Roseateles amylovorans: one gene and its partner. The protein of the gene in region 2 interacts with the protein of the main gene of each other region in a pairwise test. Links are inferred from orthologs where the notes say so. Each region holds a gene or a part of one and is shown on either strand. Other genes may lie near its edges. The genes, in order: N4261_RS26070 and N4261_RS07700.

Evidence for each region.
Region 1: the proteins of N4261_RS07700 (region 2) and N4261_RS26070 interact in binary tests that used the Escherichia coli proteins (3 or more experiments, as listed by UniProt). The link is inferred for Roseateles amylovorans from one-to-one orthologs.

Annotation. Positions count from the first base shown.
Region 1 is NZ_CP104562.2:3,103,459-3,113,272, reverse strand. Bases 3,510-6,450 are described here. They hold N4261_RS26070 (methyl-accepting chemotaxis protein), read right to left. Parts: upstream 5,826-6,450; coding sequence 4,194-5,825; downstream 3,510-4,193. Other genes in these bases: N4261_RS13025 (hypothetical protein), read right to left, coding at 6,261-6,450; N4261_RS13030 (hypothetical protein), read left to right, coding at 5,984-6,145; N4261_RS13045 (alpha-ketoglutarate-dependent dioxygenase AlkB), read right to left, coding at 3,559-4,167; N4261_RS13050 (nuclear transport factor 2 family protein), read left to right, coding at 3,510-3,558. In the rest of the region: N4261_RS13070 (ABC transporter substrate-binding protein), read right to left, coding at 1-80; N4261_RS13065 (hypothetical protein), read right to left, coding at 62-289; N4261_RS13060 (glycoside hydrolase family 30 protein), read right to left, coding at 286-1,710; N4261_RS13055 (hypothetical protein), read left to right, coding at 2,210-3,025; more of N4261_RS13050, read left to right, coding at 3,046-3,509; more of N4261_RS13025, read right to left, coding at 6,451-6,860; N4261_RS13020 (hypothetical protein), read right to left, coding at 6,904-7,506; N4261_RS13010 (cellulase family glycosylhydrolase), read right to left, coding at 8,086-9,780. UniProt on the Escherichia coli protein: Receptor for the attractant L-aspartate and related amino and dicarboxylic acids. Tar also mediates taxis to the attractant maltose via an interaction with the periplasmic maltose binding protein. Tar mediates taxis away from the repellents cobalt and nickel.
Region 2 is NZ_CP104562.2:1,783,366-1,793,113, forward strand. The notes cover bases 3,947-6,821. They hold N4261_RS07700 (chemotaxis protein CheW), read right to left. Parts: upstream 5,720-6,821; coding sequence 5,174-5,719; downstream 3,947-5,173. Other genes in these bases: N4261_RS07695 (ABC transporter permease), read left to right, coding at 3,947-4,795. Outside these bases: N4261_RS07685 (aspartyl/asparaginyl beta-hydroxylase domain-containing protein), read left to right, coding at 101-1,018; N4261_RS07690 (dioxygenase family protein), read right to left, coding at 1,211-2,071; more of N4261_RS07695, read left to right, coding at 2,258-3,946; N4261_RS07715 (chemotaxis protein CheA), read right to left, coding at 7,786-9,748. UniProt on the Escherichia coli protein: Involved in the transmission of sensory signals from the chemoreceptors to the flagellar motors. It physically bridges CheA to the MCPs (methyl-accepting chemotaxis proteins) to allow regulated phosphotransfer to CheY and CheB.

The DNA of each region.
Region 1 (9,814 bases), 1.3 Mb from region 2 along the record:
TCGGCCGGTGCCGCCACGGCCGGTGTGGCGGCCTGTGTGGCGGCCTGTGCGGTGAATCCGCTCAGTGCCGGCAGCGCCATGCCTGCCATCCAGGTGCGACGCCGCAGCGATCCTGGGCGAGTCCACGCGTCAGCGCCGGCGCCGGCGCGGTCACCGCCATGGCCGTCGCCATCGCGGCCGCCAGCTTCAGCTCCACGGTCACTGGTGCCGTCACTGGTGCCGTCACGGTGGCCGCTGCATGGTCCCTGCCCTGGCCTTTGTCGGGGAGATCCGCGATCCATCGCGTCAACGGGACAGCAGGTAGCTGGCGATCGCGCGCGCTGGCAAGGTCGCGACCGTGGCCTGCCCGTCGATCTTCAGCACGAAGCGGTGGGCCTCCTCGCTGCGGTTCAACACCACCAGCGCGACGCTGCCGTCTTCATTCACGGCGGCGGTGCATTCCAGCGCTTCGCGGCTGGCCGAGCACAGGACGCGTCGGGCGCCGGGGCGGATGAAGCGGGCGAAATGGCCCAGGTAGTCGTAGGAGTTCTGCGGCATCAACCGGCCGGTTGCGCGGTCCGCCAGCATCGGTGCGCTGCAAAGATTGCCCACATGATTGGGGCCGCCGGTCTCATCGAGCAGCAGGTTCCAGTCAATCCAGCCCACCGTCCAGCGGTTCAGGTCGTTGATGATGCTGCGCGCATAGCGCTCGCCCAAGGCCCAGGAGCCGAGGTGCGGCCCGCCTTCCTGACAGCCTTCGGTGAACAGCAGTTGCTTGTCCGGGAAGGCGTCATGCACCAGCCGGACATGGTCGAAGTGATCCTCGACATACCAGTGGAAGCCGCAGCCCCACACATACTTGGCGGCCTCCGGATCGGAATACACCACATCAGCGCGCTGCACCATCTGATCGCGGTTGTGGTCCCAGATCACGATCCGGATGCGCGACAGCCCGGCCGCATGCAGTGCGGGCCCGAGATGGTCGCGGACGAAGTCGCGTTCCTCCTCGGCGCTGTAGACGCAGGAGTCCCAGCGCTGGGTGGCGTCGGGTTCGTTCTGGACCGACACGCCCCACACCGGCACGCCCTCGGCCTCGTACGCCTGGATGAAGCGCACATAGCACTGGGCCCACACGGCGGCGTATTCCGGCCGCAGCTTGCCGCCGTTGTTCATCTGGCCATTGGTCTTCATCCAGGCCGGCGGACTCCAGGGCGACACCAGCAACTGCATCGGGCGCGCCGCCAGTTTTTGCGCGGCCAGGATCATCGGCAGCAAGGCCTGGCGGTCGCGGTCGATGTTGAAGTGCGCCAGGGCGGTATCGCCCTCCACCGCCGCATGCGCATAGTTGCCCAGCGAGAAGTCGCAGCTGTTCATGTGCACACGGCAGAAGTTGTAGCCGTGACCCGCATCCGCGTCGAAATACGCCCGCAGCAGCGCATCGGCCTCCTCGGGCGGCAGTTGCTGCCAGGTGGTGGCCGCCGCTTCGGTGAACGCGCCGCCGAAGCCTTCAATCCGCTGGAAGGCGCGCTGACTGTTCACCGCCAACTGCGGCAATCCCTGGAGCGACGGCTGCGCCGCGACGCCGGCGGCATCGGTCAGCGTCAAGGGTGGCTGCTCGGCGAAACGGGTGGAGGTGGCCAGATCGGCGCCCTTGGCGGAGAGGGTCCAGCGCAAGGGCGACGCCGGCTGAGAGGTCGGCAAGGAAGCCGGCGAGGGAGTCATCGAAGGCATGTCGGGGTCTGTCGCTTGTCTCGTTGATGTGTCGATGCGCGTCCCGCAGAGCGAGGCGGTTCATCGATTGGCGCATTCTGAAAGCGCTTTCAAGAGCCAGCATAAGGGTTCGGATTTGGATGGTCAACGGGCAAAACGCCAGGGCGGGCGTGGACGTCGCTGGACAGCCGACCGTGGGGGGTGCGCAGGGAGCCGGCCCCGGCGAGGCCGGGTGAAAAGGCCGGGTGAAAAGGCCGGATGAAGAGGCCGGTGAGCCGCAATTTTCAGAATTCGGCTCATGTTTTGAGCCGTATTTCTGCATTTGCGGCTCACGCCATGAGCCGTATTGGCCACGCGAAGGCGGCTGGGGCAATGACTGGTGCTCGGCCGAACACACAGCCCACCCGAACCCACGTCCTCCACATGACGAAAGGCCTGCGCCGCGCGCGTCCGCTTCAAGTAGAGTGCCGCCTGCTTTTGAATCCCAGGATTCAATGACCTACCTGACGATCGACCGCCCATGACACGACTGCAATCCCAGTTGCGCCGCCTCTTCGTCCTGCCTGCCGCCGAGGGGGATGCGGGGGTCTCCGACGGCACCGCCGCTGCCGCGTCCCTGCCCTTCATTGCACCGACCAGCCCGGTGCGCGCGCTGATGCTGGAGGTGGCCCGTCCTGCCGACTGGACCGCGCTGAGCGCCGTCTGGCGCGCGGTGCAGGCCGACCTGTCCTGGCCTGCGCCCGCCATCGCCGTGTCCGGTGCCGACGGCATGCAACTGTGGTTCTCCTTGCAGTCGCCGGTCCCGGCGGCGCAAGCCCACGCGGTCCTGGACGCGCTGACGCAACGCCATCTCGCAGCCATTCCACGGTCACGGGTGGCGCTGCTGCCGCGGCCGGACACTTCCCCTGGCGGCGCCTATCTGCAGGCCAGCCCTGCAGTGGCCGAGGTGCGGTCTGATCAATGGTCGGCCTTCATCGCCCCCGACCTGGCTCCGATCTTTTCAGACACGCCCTGGCTGGACGTGCCGCCTGGCGCCGAGGGTCAGGCCGACCTGCTGCAGCCCCTTCGCAGCATCAAGCCGGCGGAATGGGACGAAGCGATGAAGCAGTTGAACGTCAGCGCGTCAGCAAAGACATCGGCGCGAGCTACCGAAGCCGCGCCGGAGCACCTGGCGACCGACGCGTTGCCCGCCCTCGGCGCCGCCGCGCCCACTGTCTCGCGGGCGCACACCGACGATCCCCGCGCCTTCCTCTTGCGCGTGATGAATGACGACAGCGTGCCGATGGCCCTGCGCATCGAGGCGGCGAAGGCCTTGCTGCACACCACCACTTCTTAAACACGTCCGGGGAGGACTTCTTGAAAGCGATTGTTCTGGCCATCTTGCTGGCCATTGGCGGCTGGTGGTATTTCATCGGCGGGCGCACCCTCACACCCGAACAGGTCACCGCGTTCTACCGTGACTACGAAGCCGCCACCCTGAACCGCGAGCCCGACAAGCTCTGCGCCATGCTGGCGGACGACTTCAGCTCCGAAGCCGCGGTGCGCGTCGCCGGCCAGCCGCGCCCGCGCGTGGACATCCTGAACAAGGAAGAGACCTGCGAATCCCTGCGCCACACCTATGCGGCATGGGAAGAAATCGGTCAGAAGATGGGCGGCATGCTGCAGCTGGATTCCAACTACACGCTGCGCAACATCCAGATTGCGAAGAACCGCAAGCAGGCCACGGTCGAGGTGCAGAGCTCGCTGGACATCGGCGGATCGATCATGTCCATGCGTTCGCGCACCCAGGACACGCTGGTCCGCCGCAACGGCAAGGTGCTGCTGCTGCGCAGCGAGGGCACCGGTCAGGTCAACATGGGCGGGGCCTGATCAACGGGCGCGCGCATCCCTGAGCGTGCGGAAGGTCACCGACCACCGCAGCCGCTCCACCGGCGCCACGCTGTGCTGCCACGCCCAGCGGGACGGCCCCTTGATCCGATAGATCGACCGTGGCGCCACGGCCAGCTTCAGCACATCCGCCCGCTGCGGCATGTCGGGCGGATAGGATCGAAAGCGCAGCGTCGCGGTCGCGCCGAGGGAGACGCCGAAGATCTCCTCGAAGTCGGGCACGTCCCGGTGCCAGCCCAGCGGCGTGCCGGGGGCATATTCAGCCACCAGCGTATGCACCAGCGCACTCGGCGCCAGCCCAGCCCAGTCGGCGATGCGGCGCCGCAGCGGCTGCAGCTCGTCGATCAACGCGGACGACGGCAGCAGCCGGTTGGTGTCGTAGTCGAAGCTGCCGCCATAGCTCACCACGCGACGTCGCGCGGTGTAGCCCTTGTACTGCGCCGCCTCCAGCGGCAGCGCGCGAATCACCGCGATGAGCGCGGCTTCCTCATCAGCCGACAGGAAGCCGGTCTCGTAGACCATGCCTGCGGGCAGGCCGTCGGCGGGCACTTGCAGATCATCGAACAGCGGCGCTTGGTCGGGCGAAGACATGCCGCCAGTATTGCAGGCCGTTGAAATCAGACCCGGAACACTTCCACCGTCTGCAGCAGCGTACGGGCCTGGTCATTCAGGCTTTGTGCGGCGGCTGCGCCCTCTTCCACCAGCGCGGCGTTCTGCTGCGTGGCCTGGTCCATGTGGGAGACCGCCGAGCTCATCTGGCCGATGCCGGCGCTCTGCTCGGTGGCGGCGGACGAGATCTCGTTGATCAGCTGGGTCACCCGCGCGACCTGGCTGACGATGTCGCGCATGGTCGTCCCGGCGGCACCGACCCGTTCGGAGCCTGCCTCCACCTTCTCGACCGAGGTGCCGATCAATTGCTTGATCTCCTTCGCTGCGGCGGCCGAGCGCTGCGCCAAGGCGCGCACCTCCGTGGCCACCACCGCGAAGCCACGGCCGTGTTCACCGGCGCGTGCCGCCTCCACCGCGGCATTCAGCGCCAGGATGTTGGTCTGGAAGGCGATGCCGTCAATCACCCCGGTGATGTCGCTGATGCGCTTGCTGGAGTCGGAGATCTCGCTCATGGTCCCGACCACGTCGGACACCACCTGCGCGCCCTTGCCGGCTGCGTCGCTGGCGGTCTGGGCCAGTTCGGCGGCCTGACGCGCCGCGTTGGCGCTTTCGGCCACCGTGCTGGTCATCTGCTCCATGGAGGAAGCGGTCTGCTGCAGGGCGCCCGCCTGCTGCTCGGTGCGGCTGGACAGATCCAGGTTGCCTGCAGCGATCTGGCCGGCCGCCGTCGACACCGAATCCACGCCCTGGCGCACGCCCACCACCACCGTGCGAAGCGAGCGGGTGGATTGGTCCACTGCACGCAGCAGATCGCCCATCTCGTCCCGGCGGGTCACCACCAGATCGTGGGTCAGATCGCCCTGAGCCACGCGGTCGAGCACCGTCACGGCCTCCGCCACTGGCCGAGTGATGGACCGACCGAGCAGCACGCCGGCAGCCACCGCGAACAGCACCGCCGCAATGCCAGCCACGGTGATCGTGCGCAATGCTTGCTCGGTGATCACGTCCGCCTCTATGGCGGCCTCATCCATCTGCTTCTCCTGAAAGTCACTGAAGGCTTCCAGCTGCTTCATGTATTCGAGCTGAGGCACGCGAACCGCACCCAGAAGCAGCGTGCGCGCTGCTTCCACGTCATCGGACTTCGACGCCTCCAGGAAGGCTTTCAGTTGCACCAGGTAGGCCTGCCGCTTTTCAATGGCCACGGCGAGCAGTTGCTTGCCCTCTTCCCGGTTCACCATCGGTACCAGCTTGTCGAATGCCGCTCCGATCACGGGCAGTTGAGCCTCGATCTTCTGACGTTCACCATCACGCTGAGCACGGTCGTTCACGATGATCAGGTTGCGGGCGGAGCGGGCTTGCTGATTCACCGCCTTGGTGATGACGGCGGTGAGCTTGAGCTGGGGATAGTCTTCGTCAGTGATCAAGTTCACTTGATCGCCCAAGCGAACGATGCCGAAGTAAGCCACGAGTGCGATGCCGACCAACAGCGTACAGACGCCGCCGAAAGCCATAAACAGGCGTTTGCCAATCTTGATGTTGTCGAGGAAGGTCATGGGTGGTCCAGGTAGGCAGAAGAGGAAGAGCACAGGCCCGATCGAGGGATGCCGCACTCTAGCGACGCGGCTGGGAAAACCCTGCACGAGGAACGCACTGCCTCAGGTCAGCCAGATGCACCAACACCTGTCGGGCGATCGCCTACAACTGCTTCGCCTCGGTGCGCGGGCATGGCGACGGCTCCCGCATACGGCCCCTGTCCCGACGCCACTGGCTGACCCAAACGGCCGCCGCCTCGGTCGCGATGTCGACCGGGCTGGGCCTGTCGATTGCCGACGCGGCCGACACCGTCACCCCGCTGCGGATCGGCAATCCCGCCCACAGTCGTGCCGCGTCCTTCACCGGCGCGCAGATCCTGCCGCGCAAGGTGGCGATTCAGGAGTCGCCGGTGTGGCGACCGGTGTGATGCCGAGTCGGTGGAGCCGCTGGCTTCACGGCTTCCTGGCGAATCGCGCCGCCTGTTGGGCTCCGGGGCACATCACAACGTTGGCCTGAGCGGCGGGACCCAGCGCCGCCGGACGTCAGAAGCTCTGCACATCCCTGTGCGAAGCACCAGCCACGCCGCGCCGCGCCTGCGCATCGACCAGCTTGGCCCGGGCGGCATGCGCCTCCAGCGCCTGCCGCAAGCGGTGGGGGTGGTAGGCCAGCCGACCCAGCGGGATGCTCACGTCGCCGCCGTTGAACAATCGCTTGGCACTCCGCCACATCGACGGTCGGACTTCGCCGCCGCCAGGCAACGAGACACCAGGACGAAGGACCAGCACCAGGCTGTCGCCGTCGCCCACATCGAGTGACGCACTTTCGATGTCCGACCACGGCAGGTGCGCATGCAGATGGAAATGGTCGGTGATGCCCTGTGCATCCACCACCAGCGCCGGGCCGTGGAGTCGCAGCGACTGCAAGGCACCGCCACCGATGGAGGCCGCCAAGGCCAGCATCACCAGAGCCCCCAGCAGACTCATGGCCAGACCCAACCGCGGCCCCAGCAGATGCGGCAGCCACAGCAGCCCCGCCAGTCCGCTCAGCGCAATGACGGCCGCGAACGGCAGCGTGAACAGCGCCGTCCAGCGGCGGAGCTCCATCGCCAGGCTCGGGGGTGTCTTGGTGGATTCCGGGTTCACGGCTCAACCTCGTTCAGGGTCGCTCATGGCCATCCACGGCCGTTCAAGCCTGTTCGGGCATGAAGGTGCCGATCAGAGCCATCACCAGCAGCAAGCTGCCCAGCACGATGGCCACCCAGTTCCATGCACTGAAACGACGGTTGGGGTCATGCCCCGGCGCAGCGATCTCGTTGACCGCATTCATCGCGGCCTGCACCGGCATCATGAACAGCGGTGCGGCCATCGCCACCCACCAGTAGGGATCCGGCAGTTTCCACAACACCGTCGTGACGATCCATCCGCCCGCCAAGGCCGGGACGTTGAGCTTGGCACCGGCGCTGCCTTCGGAGGCATGCACGCGGGTGCAGAGCGCGTAGACGAAGAAGATCCCGAACAGCGCACGCAAGGCCGGAATGATGGACGACTGCTCCCGTTCCCGCACCAGTTTCCACTGCTTGTAGAACCAGTACACGCTGTAGAACTGCATCGTGACCATGCACATCACGACCATCTTGAGCGGCCCCACCGAGAACCACATCGGCCGGCCCTGGGCCTGCTCGGGAACCACGATGGCCACCTCGGCCTGAGGCGGCGCAAAGCGCGACGCATAGTCGGACACCGGATCCGGCGGCGCGGTCGATGTCCATGGGGCTTGCGGCTGAGACACGGAAAATCCTCCCTCGATGCAACACACGGTCGTTGACCTGAGTCGATCGAGTCATCCGCCCGCAGCGCCCAGGTTCATGCTGCGCGGGATCATGCCAGCCCGGGTTTGAGCCGATGCTTTGCGCTTACCCTGACACGATGGGCCGGTCGTGACGGATTGCATGAACGGACGGCGCCGCCGCAGCGCCCTCCCGACGCCTGACGCTTCCCTCCGGACTGCCCGGCGGCATCAGCGTGCCCGGCGCCGAGCTGGTTCGCCGGGCGCGAGACCTGGCCCTGGACCCGTCCACCCAGATCATCGTGAACTGCGCCGGCCGGACCCGCAGCATCATCGGCGCGCAGTCGCTCATCAATGCCGGGCTCCCGAATCCGGTGGCGGCGCTGCGCAACGGCACCATCGGCTGGACCGTGGCCGCCTTCGGCGGGCGCGCTGACGTTGGCCGCCGCATGCGCCATCAGTGGCGCCTGACTTTGCGCTGCCCGCAAGGACAAAGGCCCGACTGTGGACACAGCCGGGCCTTCCTGCATTCACCTCCAGGCGCGCACCGCCCTCACCCCGAAGGCGGCGGCAACCCGCGCCTCACTTGCAGACGTTGGCGTCCACGGCCGAGCCGTCCCACAGACGCTTCAGGTTGTTGTACTTGTCGGTGGACACGGTCTTCCAGTCGTCCTGCAGCACCCCGCCGGTGTCGCCCGAGTTCGGGTTCCACGACCAGTAGAAGAAGTTGCGCACGCCCTTGCACTTCAGCCAGTCGACGAACTTGATCTGCCATTGACGGTCCTTGTCGGTGAAGCGGCCACCGAACTCACCCAGCACCACCGCGTTCGTGCCCATGAACTGGCCCAGCTGACGCTGCCAGATCGCCGGCATGTTGTTCGGGAAGCCGGTGCCGTCATTGAAGTAGGCCTGGCCGGAGACCGACGGGCCGTAGATGTGCGGCGACAAGACCAGCTTGCTGGCCGGGATCTTGGTGGTGTCGATCGGATAGCAGGCGAACGGCTCGATGTTGCCGCCCCACCAGTGACCGTCCGGCGATTCGCAGCGACCGCCGTTGTCGGACACGCCTTCCACGAAGATCAGCACATTCGGGCTGGCAGCATTGACGACGGCGCCGGCGCGTTCAGCCGCCAGCTTCCAGTCGTTGTTGATGTCGCCAGTGCCCCAGAAAGCGCCGCTGCCGCCGATGCTGTGCGGCTCGTTCTTCAGATCGATCGCGAAGACGTTCGGCACGTTCTTGTAGCGATTGGCGACGAACTTCAGATCGGCCGTCCATTGGTCCAGCGTGTAGCCGGCGATCTGCGGCGTGGGCGAGATGGCCTGGCAATCCGGACGGTGGTGGTCCAGCATCACATAGAAGCCGCGGCTGGCGAACTCGGCCACGATCCGGTCGAGCAGTTGCAGCGGCGTCTTGCCCGCCAGATCCGGGTTGACGGCAGTGTTCAGCACGCCGCCGGGCGGCGTGGTCGAGCGCAGCGTGTTCGGGCAGAACGGCAGACGGACCGCATTGAAGCCCAGATCCTTCATCTGCCCGATCATTTCCTTGTAGTTGCGCTGCCACAGGCCGTGCGCGACCAGGTCCGGCGTCTCGAAGCCGAACCAGTTCACGCCGCGGATCGACACCGTGGTGCCCTTCGCGTCCACGATGCGGCCACCGGAGGCAACGCTGAACGGCAGCTTGAATTCCCCGGTCGCCGGCACGGACAGATCGCCACCAGGTGCAGGTGCAGGTGCAGGTGCAGGTGCAGGAGCTGGCGCCGGGGCGGGAGCCGGAGAAGGCGCTGGGGCGGGCGAAGGTGCCGGTGCGGGAGACGGCGCAGGCGCCGGGCTGGGGGCCGGCGCAGGAGAAGGCGCGGGAGCTGGAGACGGTGCGGGGGCCGGCGAAGGCGCTGGTGCGGGGGCCGGGGCACCGGCTTCGCTGATGCGGAACGAGGCCGCGGTCGGCGCGGTGCCGGTGCCGCAGAAGCCGACCTCAAAGCTCTGACCCACCGCCACCGGCGAGTTCCAGGCCAGGCCGGTCACCGCCACCGTGGTGCCCGTGGTCTTGAAGTTGCCGCTCCAGCTGCCGTTGAGTTGACCCTTGGGCAGATCGAACAGCAAGGTCCAGGCGCCGCTGGGCTTGGTGCCGGGATTGCGAATGGTCACATGGGAGCAGAAGCCGCCATTCCAGGTGTCCTGGGCCACATTGACCGACAGCGCCGCATGGGCGGAGCCGAGGCTGCCGACAGTCAGCGCAATGAGGGTGCAGCGAAAGGCGAATCGACGGTTGGATCGCATGATGTGTGGAGTTGACGTGGGGACAGCACTCCCG
Region 2 (9,748 bases):
CCGGGAGGCTCCGGAAGTTGCCGAGAAATGGGCAAATGGGCAAGCAGGGCGGGGACCGTGGCTCAAGCGCCAGTCGCGGCGCTTTCTGGAGAATCTGCACATGGCCGACTGGCTGCCGCCGACGCGTTATTGGGTGCTGGCGATCTTCATCGCCTCGGCCTTGTATGCCCACTTCCGGGGCCGGGTTCGCTTCAAGCTGGCCCGCGCGCTCACCGATTTCACGGTGCTCATCTCGCCGATCAATGCGGTGATGTACCTGTTCTCACGCGCGCCGGCCACGCCCTACCTCAAGACCGAGGAATTCAAGGAACTCGCCCTGCTGCGCGAGAACTGGCAGTTGATCCGCGAAGAGGCGCTCAAGCTCAACGACGAGGGCTACATCAAGGCCGCGTCCGGCTACAACGACATCGGCTTCAATTCCTTCTTCCGCACCGGCTGGAAGCGCTTCTACCTGAAGTGGTATGACCGCGACATGGAATCGGCGCAGTCGCTTTGCCCGAAGACGGTCGAACTGCTGCGCCGCATTCCCACGGTGAAGGCGGCGATGTTCGCGTCCCTGCCGCCGGGGGCTCGCCTGGTGCGCCATCGCGATCCGTATGCCGGCTCGCTGCGCTACCACCTGGGCCTGACCACCCCCAACGACCCGGGCTGCTTCATCGAGGTCGACGGCCAGCGCTATCACTGGCGCGATGGAGAGGACGTCATGTTCGACGAAACCTTCATCCATTACGCCGAGAACACCACCGACCAGCAACGGGTAATCCTGTTCTGTGATGTGGAGCGTCCGCTGTACTTCGCGCCGACCCGTTGGCTGAACCGCTGGTTCGGCAAGCTGGTGATGACGGCCGCGGCCACCCAGAACCTGGAGAGCGAACCGATCGGCGGGCTCAACAAGTTCTTCTATCACGCGTACAAGGTTCGGATCTTCTTCAAAGCCTTCAAGGCCAAGTCGCGCCTGGGCTACTACGTGGTGAAGTGGGCGCTGATTCTGGGCATCCTGGCGGCGATCTTTATCTGAGCGCCGGAACGCCGGAACGCCGGAACGGCGGAACGGCGGAATGGCGTCGGCACCATCAGAGGGCGTCAGTCCGCAGATGGGGGAGGACTCCGACGCCGAATGGGGCGTTCGACATGAACAAAGGCCGCGCAGTGCGCGGCCTTTGTTCATGTGCGAGCAGCCCGCCGGGGCGTCGTGGGTGGTCGGTCTGCCTCAGGCCGCCAGGGCCTGGACCAGGCGCAGCGCCTGCGGACCGAATGCATACGCGTCCATGCCCAGGCAGCCGAATGTGGCGCCTTGGTGGATGCGCTGCGGCTGGATCGTCAATCCGCCGGCGCCCGCCGCGACGTACCAAGGCAGCAGATGCTCGTCCGTGGGATGCATCAGGGCGGCATGCGGTGCCTGTTGGCGATAGTCGGCCAGCGCCTCCCAGTCCAGGGCCGCGCTGCGGTCTGCGATCCATTGCCGGAAGGCGTGGGATTCCGTCATCTCCACGGCATCCTCGGACGGCTGGCCCCGCATCAGCAGGTGCAGGTTGTGGGTGATGCTGCCGGTGGCCAAGACCAGCACCCCTTGCGCCGACAGCATTGGCAACTGCCCGCCCAGCGCCATGAGTTGGGCGGGTGTGGCGTGCGGCGTCAGCGCCAGCGGCAGCACCGGCACGTCGGCGTCGGGGTAGAGGTGGCGCATCGCCGTCCAGATGCCGTGATCCAGACCGCCGTGATCGATCACCGGCAAGGCGAGTGCGTCCGACAGCGTCTGAGCCAGCGCCGGGGCGCCGGGGGCGTCATAACGCAGGCGATAGAGCTCGGCGGGGAAACCGCCGAAGTCATAGATCGCCTCATGCTGGGCACCGCCCAGCAGCACCGCCTCGCGGGCGGTGGTGTGCGCGGAGATCGCCAGCACCGCCGTGGGGCGGCCCCAGTCGCGGTCCAGCGTACGGCCGAGATGCTGAAGGAACCGACCTGTCTGGCCCGGCTCCAGTGCGATCATCGGCGAGCCGTGGGACACGAAGAGCGCGGGGAAGCGGCGATCGATGGCGGTCTCGCCAGGGCGGTGGTGGTTGGAATCCATGCCCGAATTAAGCCCTTGCCACGAACGCCATCATGAAAACCGCTTGCATGGTCTGTTCAACTGGCTTGCACGACCGCAGTGGCGTGTCGCACGCGCGGGCACGTCCTTCGCTACAGTGCGGGCATGAGCGTGCAATCCCCCCTTCAGTCCAACCCGCCGTCCGGCCTGACTTCCGGCGCGACGGGGATGTCGCCCAAGGGCGCCTCGTCGCGCCGCCCGCCTTCACTGTGGCGCCAGACCGCCCTGCAGACCTGGCGTGATGCGCGCGCCGGCGAGCTGCACCTGCTGGTCCTGGCGCTGATGCTGGCGGTGGCGGCGGTATGCGCGGTGTCCTTCCTGTCCGACCGGCTGGATCGCGGCCTGCGGCGCGATGCGGCTCAGTTGCTGGGCGGTGATGCGGTGGTCGCCAGCGACCAGCCAACGCCCCAGATGGTGCGCGACCTGGCCACCCGCCTTGGATTGAAGACCGTCGACAGCCTGAACTTCCCCAGCATGGCCCGCGCCGGCGAGGCGCAGGGCGGCGGCAGTCGGCTGGTGGCGGTCAAGGCGGTGAGCGAGACCTATCCGTTGCGCGGCCAATTGGCGTTGAAGGACGGCCGTCAGGTGGGCGCGCCGCCGCCGGGGGCGGTGTGGGTCGATGCGGGCGTGCTGAGTGCGCTGGATTTGAAGGTGGGCGATCCGATCCTGTTGGGTGACGCCACGCTGACCATCGCCGGTGAGATCGCCAATGAGCCGGACCGCGGCGCCGGCTTCCTGAACTTCGCACCCCGGGTGATGCTGACGATGAAGGATCTTGCCGCCACCGCGCTGATCCAGCCGGCCAGTCGGGTCACCTATCGGTTTGCGGTGATCGGCGGCGAGACCGCGCTGAAGCAGTTCAATGCCGAGACGGCTCGTCAAACGCGCGAGCAGAACTGGCGCGGTGTGCGGCTGGAGTCACTGGAATCCGGCCGGCCGGAGATGCGCCAGACGCTGGATCGCGCGACCAAGTTCCTGAATCTGGTCGCCTTGCTGGCGGCCTTGTTGGCAGCCATTGCCGTGGCACTGGCCGCGCGTGAATTCGCCAATCGGCATCTGGACGACTGCGCCATGCTGAGGGTGCTCGGCCAGCCGCAGCGCCGGCTGACCTGGGTCTTCACCCTGGAATTTGCCTGGGTGGGTCTGATCGCCAGCGCCATCGGCGTGCTGCTGGGCTTCCTGCTGCATTACGCCTTCATCGGCCTGTTGGCGGGTCTGATCTCGGTGGACCTGCCGATGCCTGGCATCTGGCCGGTGCTGCTGGGCCTGGGCATGGGCATGTGCCTGCTGCTTGGGTTTGGTCTGCCGCCGGTGCTGCAACTGGCGGCGGTGCCGCCGCTGCGGGTGATCCGTCGTGAACTGGGACGGCCGAAGCTGGGCTCCATCGTCGTGCTGCTGGCCGGCGTGCTGGGCTTCTCAGCGGTGCTGACGGCGCTGTCGGCCGATTGGCGGCTGGGGCTGGTCGCCACCGGCGGGTTTGCGGTCGCCCTGGCCTGCTTTGCGCTGCTGGCGTGGCTCGCGGTCAAGGCGCTGCGCGCCGTGGTGCCGCAGGCGGGCGCACCGCGCTGGTTGTTGCTTGCCACCCGGCAGGTGGCGGCACGCCCGGCGTTCGCGGTGTTGCAGGTGGGCTCGTTGTCGCTCGGTTTGCTCGCGCTCGCGCTGTTGGTGCTGCTGCGCACCGACCTGATCGACAGCTGGCGAGCGGCCACGCCCACCGATGCGCCGGACCGTTTCGTCATCAACATCCAGCCGGAGCAGGGCACCGGATTCCGGTCGAGCCTGGAACAGGCGGGCGTCCAGAACTACGACTGGTACCCGATGATCCGCGGCCGACTGGTCGCGATCAACGGGCAGCCGGTGCGGCCCGGACAGTTCCAGGAAGAGCGCGCCCAACGCCTGGTGGAACGCGAATTCAACCTCAGCCATACGGCGACCTTGCCCGCGCACAACCTGCTCACTGCCGGCACGTGGCAGGCGGACGACAAGGACGGTCTGAGCGTCGAGCAAGGCCTGGCGGATCAGTTGGGCCTGAAGCTGGGTGACCGCCTGCGTTTCGACATCGCGGGGATCGTCACCGAGGCGCGCATCACCACCTTGCGCAAGGTGGACTGGGGCTCGATGCGGGTCAACTTCTTCGTGCTGTTCCCGCGCGCCGAGATGCCGGAGCTGCCGATCAGCTATATCTCCGCCTACCGCTCGCCCGACGGGCAAGCCGCAGCGCTGGATCGGCGGCTGATCAATGCGTATCCCAACCTGACCCTGATCGATGTGTCGGCCGAGCTGCATCAGGTGCAGTCGGTGCTGGAGCAGGTGATCATGGCGGTTCAACTGCTGTTCGCGGTGGCGCTGGCGCTGGGCGTGGTGGTGCTGCTGGTGGCGGCCGTCGGGTCGCGGGATGCGCGTACCCGGGAGTTCGCGCTGATGCGTGCGCTGGGGGCACCGAGTTCCTTGCTGGCTGCGGTTCAACGGGCGGAGCTGCTGGGGCTGGGTGCGTTGGCCGGTGCGCTGGCGGGGCTCGCCGCCCAGGCGCTGGGCTGGGCGCTGACCCATTACGCCTTCGAGTTCGAATGGCAGTTCAAGCCCTGGGTGCTGATCGGGACCACCGTGGGCGGAGCCATCCTGGCCCAATTGGCGGGCTGGTGGGCGCTGCGCGGCGTGCTGAAGCGTCCGGTGGTGCAGACGCTGCGCGAAGCCGATACGCAGTGAGTGGGCGCGCCGGGCAGGCGCCCGCTGGGCCACTGCGCAGGCGATCTGCCGAGCAGGGCTGGCAGGGCCCCGCCGACTTGCCGCGTTGACGCCGAGGCGTCGCAAGGCATGCAAAGGGACAGGGCGCCCGGACGGGCGCTGTCCACTCGTATAGAGACGGCACAGAGACCGCCGTCCGGTCTGCCGCTCGGCTTGCGTGCGCAGCAGCCCCATGGCGTCGCGACAGGCCCCAAACGGCGAAACGCCCGGCAAGCCGGGCGTTTCATCGGGACCGATCAGGCGGCCGAGCCAGCGGTCGATCCGACCGCCGGAGGATGACCTTCGGTCAGACCGTCAGATGCAGCGCAAGCGCCTGATGGTCGCAGGGCCGGACGGTCATCAGACCGTCAGGCTGTCCATCAGCCCCATGTCCGCGCTGGACATCAGGCCTTCGATGTCGATCAGGATCAGCATGCGATCGGCCACCGCGCCGATGCCCATGATGAAGCTGGTGTTGACGGTGCTGGCGCTGAGTTCCGGCGCGGGACGGATCACGTCGCGGTTCAGTTCCAGCACGTCGGACACCGAGTCCACCACCGCGCCGACGACGCGGTTCTTCACGTTCAGCACGATGACCACGGTGAAGCTGTTGTACTCGGCCGTGGCGCAACCCAGTTTCAGGCGCAGGTCCACGATCGGGACGATCACGCCGCGCAGGTTCACCACACCCTTGATGAAGTCGGGCGCGTTGGCGATGCGGGTCGGCTGCTCGTAGGAGCGGATTTCCTGCACCTTCAGAATGTCGATGCCGTATTCCTCCTGTCCCAGACGGAAGGTGAGGTACTCACCACCGGCCGGCGCGTTCGACGCGCTGGAAGGAAGGGTCAGCGCGGCGCCGGGGCTGGCTTGCACAACCTGTGTGCCGGTTTGTTGGACGATTTCCATGATGTGACCTCGTGCGACGGATTAAAAGGTTTCCCAGTCGCCATCAGCGGCGGCCGTGGCCGGGATTGCCGGCGCGGGGGAGGGAGTGAACGAGGCGGCAGCCGATTTCGGCGCCGCAGCGGGCTTCTTCAGGGGCGATGCGGCCGGCTTGGTCTTCGACACCGGCTTGGCGCCGGCTGCCAGCGGCTTCTTCAGTGCACCTGCGGGGCTCGGGCGAGCGCCGTGGGATGCGGTGGAGGAGGTCGTTGCAGCAGGCTTGGCGGCGGTCGACGACGTTGACGACGCAGCGGACTTGACCGGCGCCTTCGGGCTGGTCGTGGCAAATGAATGGGCGTGCGTCGTCGATGGGGAGGCCGAGGACGACGAATTCGAGAACGCGTGCGCCGACGCCGACTTCACCGCACCCGACGCGCCATGTGACTTATACGCCGGTGCCGGCGCGGCTGCCACCGCAGCGCTCGAACTCACGCGGAACCGATCCACCACCGAACCCAGGCGCTCGGCCTGATCCTTCAGGCTCTCGGCGGCGGCGGCGGATTCCTCCACCAGCGCGGCATTCTGCTGCGTCATCTGGTCGAGGTTGCCCACGCCCTGGGTGACCTGGCTGATGCCGTCGCTCTGCTCGCTGGAGGCTGCGGTGATCTCACCGATGATGTCGGTGACCCGCTGCACGCTGGAGACGATGTCGCTCATCGTGCTGCCGGCTTCCTGCACCAGGCGCGAGCCGGTCTCGACCCGCTCGACGCTGGCGCCGATCAGGGTCTTGATCTCGCGGGCCGCTTCGGCGCTGCGTTGTGCCAGTGAGCGGACCTCGCCGGCGACCACCGCAAAGCCGCGGCCTTGTTCGCCGGCACGGGCAGCTTCGACCGCCGCGTTCAGCGCCAGGATGTTGGTCTGGAAGGCGATGCCGTCGATCGTGCCGATGATGTCGCTGATCCGCTTGGAGCTGGCATTGATCTCGTCCATCGTCGAGACGACCTGGCTCACCACCTCGCCACCCTTGGCCGCCGCGCCGGAGGCGGAGGAGGCCAGCTGGTTGGCGGTGCGGGCGGAGTCGGCGGTCTGCTTGACGGTGCCGGTCAACTGCACCAGCGAGGAGGCGGCTTCCTGCAGGTTGGAGGCGGTCTGCTCGGTCCGGCTGGACAGATCCTGGTTGCCGGTGGCGATTTCCATCGACGCGGTGCGGATCGAATCTGCAGCCGTGCGCAGTTGTCCGACCATGGTCTGCAGGGCTTCCTGCATGCGGTGCAGCGAGCGGGTCAGCTTGGAGGCTTCATCCACCCCTTCCACCGGCTTCATGGCGCGCGACAGGTCGCCTTCGGCGATCGCGGCAGCCAGCGCTTCGGCATCGGCCAGCGGGGCACAGATGGTCTGCATGTTGAGCAGCGTCAGCGGCACCACGACGATGGCGGCGAACACCAGCACCAGGCCAAAGGCCCAGAGCACGCCGCCCTGGGTGCTCTCCATGCCTTTGCGCATCTCCTCGGACTGGGCTTCCAGGCGCTGGGCAAGTTCGTCGAGCTGCTTCTCTGCCTCGACGACCTGGTCCTTGGCCGGTTGCAGCAGGCGGTCGGCCACGGCGGCGTGGTCGTAGGCGCCGGCTTCGAGCTGGGTCACCACATTGGCCGACTTGGCCGCATAGGTCTCCAGCGCAGTCTGCAGTTTCTTGATGGCATCCTGATCATCTTCGCCGCTGAGCTTGCCCAGTTCGGCGAGTTCCTCCGACGCCTTCTTGCGGGCCTCGTCCCACTTGGCATGGCGGCTCTTGACGACGTCGGGCTTCTCGTAATTGATGATCATGTCCTTTTCATGGACACGGATCTTTCCCATCGTGCTCGTGAGATCGGCGATCAGATTGCCGCGCGCAGTCGACTTCTCGAGGAATTGCTGTGTCTGGCCGCGCATCGACTGCATGCCATACAGGCCGACGCTCCCCACGACCACCAGCAGCGCGAGCACGATCCCGATGGCGCCGATCATGCGCGTGCGGATGCTGAATTGACGCAGCAGTGCACTGAAGTTCATGTCCTACCTCTTATCTCGTTATCTCGGACTTGGCGCACCATTCAATGGCGCGAACGTCGGACCAGGCTGCCCACGTCCAGGATCAGGGCCACCCGCCCGTCGCCCATGATGGTGGCGCCGGATACGTCCGTCACCTTGCGGTAGTTGGCCTCCAGGTTCTTCACCACGACCTGTTGCTGCCCCAGCAGCTCGTCGACCAGCATGGCCACGCGGCCGCCTTCGGCTTCCACGACGACCATGATGGAGCTGACGTGCTCGAAGTCGAAACGCGGCACATTGAAGACCTGCTCCAGTTCCACGACCGGCATGTATTCATCGCGCACCTCGACCACACGGCCGGAGCCGCCCACGGTCTTGATGGTGTCGGACTGCACCTGGAAGGACTCCACCACCGAGGACAGCGGCAGGATGTAGACCTCTTCGCCGACGCCCACGCTCATGCCGTCCATGATGGCCAGCGTCAGCGGCAGGCGCACCGAGACCTTCATGCCGTAGCCTTCGGCCGAGTCGATCTCGACCGTGCCGCCCAGCGAGGTGATGTTCTTCTTCACCACGTCCATGCCCACGCCGCGGCCCGACACGTCGGTGACCTGGTCGGCGGTGGAGAAGCCGGGGGCGAAGATCAGGCCCCAGACCTCCTGGTCGGACATGCTGTCCGGCGCATCGATGCCCTTTTCGCGGGCCTTCTTGATCAGCTTCTCGCGATTGAGGCCGCGGCCGTCGTCACGCACTTCGATGACGATGGAGCCGCCCTGGTGGGACGCCACCAGGGTGATCGTGCCCTGCTCGGGCTTGCCCTTGGCTGCACGGTCGGCGGGCGATTCGATGCCGTGGTCGCAGCTGTTGCGCACCAGGTGGGTCAGCGGATCGGTGATCTTCTCGACCAGGCCCTTGTCCAGCTCGGTGGCTTCACCCTGGGTGACGAGCTCGACCTTCTTGCCCAGCTTGGCCGCCAGGTCGCGCAGCATCCGCGGGAAGCGGTTGAACACGACCGACATCGGGATCATGCGGATCGACATGACCGATTCCTGCAGGTCGCGCGTGTTGCGCTCCAGGTCGGCCAGGCCGGAGGCCAGTTGCTGGTACAGGCCCGGATCGAGGTTGCGGCTGTTCTGGGCCAGCATCGCCTGGGTGATCACGAGCTCGCCGACCAGGTTGATCAGTTGGTCGACCTTCTCGACAGACACCCGCAACGTGGACTGGTCCATGTTGGCGCCGCCGGCACGCGGCGCGGCCTCGACCTTGGCGGGTGCGGCGACCTTGGCCGGCACCGGCACATTGGCTTTGGCCACTTCGGCCGCCTTGGACTCGGCCGCGGTAGCGGCGGGTACGCCGGGAGCGTCGTCAAAGAAGCCGTAGCCGGGATCCTCTTCCTTCTTGGCTTCCACTGGCGCACCCGGTGCGCCTTCATGGAAGCCGAAACCCTCACCCAGCGGCAGGATCTTGACCTGCTCGCGGGAGACATGGAAGGTGAACAGGTCCAGCAGGTCGTTGTCGCTGCTGCTGGTCAGGACCTTGAAACGGCGCATGCCGTCGGCCGAGATGCCGCCATCCAGCGGCTCGATCGTGCCCAGGTCGGTGATTTCCTTGAACAGGTCGACCAGGTTGTCGGCCTGTGTGGGATTGCTCAGGGGACCAACCAGCAGTTCCAGTTGGCGCACATTGGACTTCAGCGCCGCCGGTGCGGCACTGGGGGCAGGGGCCGGCGCCGCCACCGGGGCGGGTGCGGGCGCTGCGCGGACGCCGTCCAGCGTGCCGCCGTCCACCAGGGTCCGGATGCTGACCAGCAGGTCCGAGGTGTCGAAGGCTTCGGCGCCGGAGCCTTGGTGGCGGGCCAGTTGGGCGCGCAGGGCGTCGCCGGACTGCAGCAGCACATCCACCATCGGCGAGGTCGGGGCCAGTTCATGGCGACGCAGCTTGTCCAGCAGCGTTTCCATCTGGTGCGTCAGTTCTGCCACGTCATTGAAGCCAAACGTCGCTGCGCCGCCCTTGATCGAATGGGCG